Regions from separate parts of the Oceanobacillus timonensis genome, predicted to be linked through region 1. Evidence: predicted binding sites of a transcription regulator. Region 1 holds the regulator's gene; each other region holds the start of a gene.
What was found. Region 1 encodes Rex, which represses fermentation and respiration genes when NADH is low (regulators of the CRP and FNR family bind a similar motif). Its sites were predicted from a motif close to TTGTGAAATATTTCACAA; they were not measured.

Region 1 (2,209 bases):
TTATGACCCGAAGATATATATATGTCATACTTACATACATCATTATGCAATTCTCCGTTTTTCTTGCAGCACCTCTACTCGCATTTGTATTTGATATTGAACTTGCACTTGCCAGTATTTATTGGTCTGTATTCAGTTTTGCTGCCGGTATTGTTGTTGTTATCTGGCTTTTAAAACCGGAAATACAAGCCCCGAATCACCGTGATGCAGCTGGTGCTGGCGGAATTATTGGCTGGTCTGTTTTGGGGATTATTTTAGCTTTCCTTTCCCAAGGGCTGGCAGCCACCATTGAAATGGAATTGTTCGGAATCGATCCCGGTTCGGAAAATACACAAGGTATTATGAATATGGCCCGGGCAGTACCCATTTTTGTTGCTCTTCCGGCTATTTTTGCTCCGATATTGGAGGAAATCATTTTTCGGAAGATTATTTTTGGATCCCTTTATAAAAAAATGAACTTTTTCTTCGCGGCCATTATATCTTCTATTATTTTCGCCGTGATTCATTGGGATTTCTTGCATCTATTAGTATATACAGCAATGGGATTTGTTTTTGCATTCCTTTATGTACAGACAAAGCGGATTCTTGTACCTATTATCGTACATGCCGGTATGAACACACTTGTTGTTTTGGCTCAGCTGTCATTAGATCCAGAAGAAATTCAAAAGCAACTCGATCAATTACAACTCATATTCTTTGGAGGTTAACATGCATCGTCCATATTTAATTAAAGCCATTTTTTATATTTTATTCGGTGCTTTATTTGTTTATATTGGTGTTCTCAGTAAAGGAGACACTGTCTGGGACACCGTAACAATCCTGTTCGCGGGTATTGCGGCACTTACTTTTTATGCCGGCTTCCGAATGTTGCGGTACTACTTTAAAGTAAAGAATAAAAAATAAGAAAAAACTAGCTCTCACACTGCTTTCTCTTAGAAAAGCTGCTTGAGAGCTAGTTTTCTTATCAGTAAATAAAAACGGACTATTCTTCTTCTAAAGAATAATGTTTTAAAAAGTATACCAGTGATTGCAATTCTACCGTTAGATCAATATGATGTACACGGATATTGCTTGGGACAGTAATGCGTGCTGGAGTGAAATTAAGGATGCCTTTAATGCCTAAATCAACTAATCTGTTTGCAGCAGCATCTGCTTCTTCAGCCGGAATCGTTAAAATAGCAACTTCAATCCCCTTTATTTTATCTTCTAATTCATCCACATGATAAATGGGAACGCCGCCAATTTCCTTGCCTGCTTTGGATTCATCTGTATCAAAAGCCATTGTAATACGGATATTGTTGTTTTTTAAAAAATTATAATGTAAAAATGCAGTTCCCAGATTTCCAACTCCGATTAAAGCAACATTGGTAATTTCATGCTGGTCCAATGTACTTTTAAAAAAACCTAATAAATACTCCACATTATATCCATACCCTTTTTTTCCAAGCGCTCCAAAATAGGAAAAGTCTCTTCGAATCGTCGCAGAGTCTACTTTCACAGCATCACTTAATTCTTTCGAAGACACACGCAGCTTCCCCTGTTGATATAAATTATTGAGAAATCGATAGTATAAAGGCAAACGTTTTGCTGTTGCCTGCGGAATTTTATTTTGTTCCATTTGAAACGGCCTCTCTTCAGTTTCTAAGTATAGGAAAATGTATTATTTAAACCTTTTCATTTTTATTCAACATTAACATCCTCTACTATACAATTTTAACAGAAATACTGCCAACATGGCGAACTTTAGCTAATTTTATTGTCGCTTCTATTGGGATACGTTACACTTGTATAAGGTATGATTTCCTTTAACAGGATGATTGAAAAAGAAAGCCGATCAACAGACTATGCTGTACCGTATTTGCACAGGCTTTTTTCTAACTTAGAAAGGATGGCAATGATGATTTTAATGCAATTAAACGGAATCTCGAAATCCTTTGGAGCAGAAGAGATTCTTTCTAATATAAAAATGGAAATTAAAGAAAATGAACGTATTGCAATTGTTGGCCGGAATGGGTCCGGTAAGTCAACACTGCTCAAAATAATGGCAGGCGAAATGCCTTTTGATGGTGGCGAAATATTCAAACCGAAAGACTTAACATTTGGTTATCTTTCCCAACATATGACGTTAGAGTCTGGAAAAACCATTTGGAAAGAGATGCTGGATGTATTTTCTCCACTTCTCTCCATGGAAAAAAAACTGCGTGAAATG
Region 2 (2,209 bases), 2.5 Mb from region 1:
TTAGTCTCTGCGTCAAAGTACGGCATATCCACAGACACCACGTCATCTTCTTTGCCGAGAAAACTTAATACCGGCTCAATTTTTTCATTTGTTCTTTCATCAAATAGTTTTAAATTCCATTTACCCTGATCATCCCAGCGAGACCCCATCGTGCCATGCGGAATCGAAAAACCGTCTGTCAGGTTGTTATACATTGCTGGCTTCCATTCATTGTTCTCTAATTCCATTCCAAGATCTTTCGCATGTAAAAAACGATCTGCTGTGAACTTTCCATTTTCCTTTTTCAAACGTACAGAAAACGGAAAATCGGTATATTTCTTTGCGTAGTCTTCAAAATAAGGTGTCATGTTTTGCGCATAAAACTCATTCAAAATAACATGCCCCATCGCCATGGCCACAGCACCATCTGTCCCTTGTTTGACAGATAACCAGTCATCGGAAAACTTCGTGGACTCTGCATAGTCCGGACTTACGGAAATAACCTTGGTGCCCTTATATCTAGCTTCGACTAAAAAGTGTGCGTCCGGCGTACGTGTTAACGGAACATTCGAACCCCAGGTAATAATGTAGCTCGAATTAAACCAGTCCGAACTTTCTGGTACGTCCGTCTGATCTCCCCAAATCTGCGGAGATGCTGGCGGTAAGTCTGCATACCAGTCATAAAAACTCAACATCTGTCCGCCAAGAAGGTGCATAAAGCGACTGCCTGATGCGTAACTAACCATGGACATGGCAGGAATAGGAGAAAATCCAACATTTCGATCCGGACCATATTTCATCGCAGTATATAGACAGGATGCAGCAACTAGTTTGGTTACCTCTCCCCAATCCGCACGAGCCAGGCCACCTTTTCCTCTTGCTTGTTTATAGGACGCTGCCTTCTCTTTATCTTCTACAATACTTTTCCAAGCTTCTAATGGATTATCATGGGTTTGTAATGCTTCTCTCCATAAATCAAGCAATCTTTTTCTGACGTAAGGATATTTCACACGTAAAGGGCTGTATAGATACCAGGAGAAACTTGCTCCTCTAGGACACCCACGCGGCTCAAATTCCGGCATATCCGGACCCGTGGTCGGATAATCCAACGCCTGTCCTTCCCATGTCACGATGCCGTCTTTTACATAGATGTTCCAGCTGCATGACCCGGTGCAATTGACACCATGGGTAGAACGAATAACCTTATCATGCTGCCATCTTTTTCTATAAACATTTTCCCAATCACGATTTCCTTCTTGTAATTGGCTATGATTATTGGAATATTTCTCTTTCGGCTTTAAGTAATTCAATCTTTGCCAAAGTGGAGATGGTTTCTTCGCCATCTAAATCCCTCCTAATGGAATTGCTAATCAATCTGGTGCCTATTAAATCATTTCTCATTCCCCTTCGTTGTGAAAAACATCACACGGATGGCAGAAGTCAAAATTTAGTCAAATTTAGATGGTTTGTTATTAGGGGGCTTTAAAAAGTACTGTTACAGTTAACGAAAAAATCTATCTTAAGATCTTAAAAAAACATTATTCTTAAGATCTTAAAAAAACATTATATGGATGTTCTACCGACATTTCCCCATAACCAATACGTATTTTCAAAAAGATGACACAAATTATGTGATTTATTTCACTACGTATTTGTTAAAGAAAGATTAAAATTTTCACCGTAATCGCATCAATAAACAAACGGACACCTTATGAAGAGCACAAGCTCTCGCCTCCTTCATCAGAAAAAGGAGACACTCGATTCGACGTTCTTTAAATGATTGCATTCTTACACTTCCTTATCGTGTAAGAAAAAGAATGACTTCATATTGGAAGGAGATCAAACATGAAAAAACCTGGATTACAATTAACCTTACAAACTTCAAATCTCGTTGTTGGATTTATGGTGTGGGTATTGATTTCATCACTCATGCCATATATTACAACGGACATTCCATTAACAGGCGGACAAGCATCTATCGTTACAGCTATTCCTGTTATTTTAGGATCCCTGTTGCGTATTCCAATCGGTTTTTACGCAGACCGTTTTGGCGCAAGAATGATTTTCCTGATCAGCTTCCTGATTTTACTATTTCCTGTTTTCTACTTGAGCATCGCGAACTCTTTTGTGGATTTAGTTATCGGCGGTTTCATTTTGGGGTTAGGCGGAGCTGTATTCTCTATCGGCGTTACATCGCTTCCGAAATATTACCCGAAAGAAAGACATGGAT
Region 3 (2,209 bases), 3.4 Mb from region 1:
ATATTTTTTATAGTTTTCCGGCAGTTTGGCAGACCAAAGTACAGTTAAGTTTGGTTCTGGTGCTGGACCTAAGTTATCTAATGTGTGCAGAAAACGGTAAGAACTCTTTGTAACAAGCGGACGTCCATCTTCTGCGATACCTGCTAATGATTCTGTCACCCAAGTCGGGTCTCCGCTGAATAATTCGTTGTAATCCGGTGTTCTGGCGAATTTTACGAGACGCAACTTCATGACAAAATGATCAACAAGCTCTTGCGCTTCTTCTTCTGTTATAACCCCATTTTTAATATCTCTCTCTATATAAATATCTAAGAATGTAGAAACACGCCCCAGACTCATGGCAGCACCGTTCTGTTCTTTGATTGCAGCCAAATATGCTAAATAGAGCCATTGGAAGGCTTCCTGTGCTGTTTGTGCCGGTCTGGCAAGGTCAAATCCATACGTTTCTCCAAGCTTTTTCAAATCTTTTAGAGAACGAATTTGATCGGAGGTTTCTTCCCGTTCACGGATAATGTCATCGGTCATGGTGCCGTTACCGATGAGGGAAAAATCTTTTTTCTTTGCTTGTATTAAATCATCCACTCCGTATAGGGCAACACGCCGGTAATCTCCAATAATACGTCCGCGCCCATAAGCATCGGGGAGGCCTGTGATAATACCTGCTTTTCGAGCTTTCAAGATTTCGGGTGTATAGGCATCAAAGACACCTTGATTATGCGTTTTTCGGTGTTCCGTAAAGGTTTGAACAACATTATCATCGACATGATAGCCATAGGATTCTGCAGCAGCCACAGCCATGCGGATACCGCCAAATGGCATTAAAGCACGTTTAAAAGGCTCATCTGTCTGTACGCCGACAATTTTTTCTAATGATGGATTCAAATAACCTGCGCCATGGGAGGTAATCGTGGAGACAACCTTTGTGTCTACATCATAGACGCCGCCATTTTCACGCTCTTCTTTGGTTAACTGCATGACTTGTTTCCATAGCTCTTCTGTTGCTTTCGTAGGTCCTGCTAAAAAATCTTCCTTTCCTTCATACAAATGATAATTTTGTAAGATAAAATCACGAACATCGATTTCTTTTTGCCAGTTACCCTCAACGAAACCGTCCCAAGGAACTTTTCTCACTAAGTCTTCTGCCACTTTCATAATAAAATCCCTCCTCTTGGTTATTGTGAAATATTTCACAATAATCCCTATCTTTATTATAACGGTTTCAAAATAAAAAACAAGTGAAATACTTCACAATTCATGAAAGTTCAAAAAATATTCATTTTTTAAGTTTGTACGAAAATGGGGCGTGATGATTGTTTTCTATGATATCTTTGCTAAAATAAAGATATTGGCTATTTTTAACATCCTTTTGCAGAAAGAAGGTTTCATCGTTGTATATATTAATTCTCGTGGGAATGATTGCAGGTATGATGGTTCCAATGCAGACAGCGGTCAATAATCGGCTGACTCTATTTACCAAAGCTGTTTTACCGACATCTTTTTATTCCTTTTTAACAGGCACGATTATTTTATTTATCATTAATCTGATGATGAACCTCGATAAATTTACGCTAACGTTTTTTGAATCACAATCTTATTCGTATGTCTGGTTTGCCGGCGGGGTACTGGGTGTTATTTTTCTGACAGGAAATATTATCTTGTTACCTAGAATTGGTGCGGCTGTGACAGTGATTGCAACAGTCACAGGACAAATGGTTATCGGCTTATTTATTGATACATTCGGGTGGTTTGATGCAGATGTAAAACCATTGCATGTGATGCATATTGTTGGTGTACTTCTGTTGATTGCCGGCATTATATATATGAATGCGAAAAAACAGGCAGGTGCTGCGAAGAACCATTCCCGTCTTTGGATTTTAGTCGGATTAGCTACAGGAATGATGCCGCCGATGCAAACAGCTATCAACAGCAGTTTGCGGTATGAGGTAGATTCTTTTATTTATGCGGCTTTCATATCATTCGTCGTAGGAACTGTCGTGTTATTTATCATGGCAATGCTTGTGAATAAGGGAATCAAAATAACCCGTACTTCCGGAGATATAACATTAAAGCCACGGCATTTCGCCGGGGGTGCGCTCGGTGCGGCATATATCGCTTCCAATATTATACTAATGCCTTATCTTGGTGTGACGCTGACGTTGATGTCTACTATCCTGGGGCAAATTGTTATGGGACTTATCATTGACCACTT

Region 2: the regulator Rex is predicted to act here: its motif matches at 1,390-1,407, upstream of B7E05_RS04540 (nitrate reductase subunit alpha).
Region 3: the regulator Rex is predicted to act here: its motif matches at 1,176-1,193, upstream of pflB (formate C-acetyltransferase).

The regions. Positions count from the first base shown of each region.
Region 1 covers NZ_LT800497.1:3,429,587-3,431,795, forward strand. Annotated here, with positions in the region: gene B7E05_RS16745 (CPBP family intramembrane glutamic endopeptidase) at 3-707, shown strand; gene B7E05_RS16750 (DUF4305 domain-containing protein) at 709-903, shown strand; gene B7E05_RS16755 (redox-sensing transcriptional repressor Rex) at 983-1,618, opposite strand; gene abc-f (ribosomal protection-like ABC-F family protein) at 1,898-2,209, shown strand, end outside.
Region 2 covers NZ_LT800497.1:907,102-909,310, reverse strand. Annotated here, with positions in the region: gene B7E05_RS04540 (nitrate reductase subunit alpha) at 1-1,322, opposite strand, end outside; gene B7E05_RS04535 (nitrate/nitrite transporter) at 1,825-2,209, shown strand, end outside.
Region 3 covers NZ_LT800497.1:68,124-70,332, reverse strand. Annotated here, with positions in the region: gene pflB (formate C-acetyltransferase) at 1-1,152, opposite strand, end outside; gene B7E05_RS00825 (DMT family transporter) at 1,389-2,209, shown strand, end outside.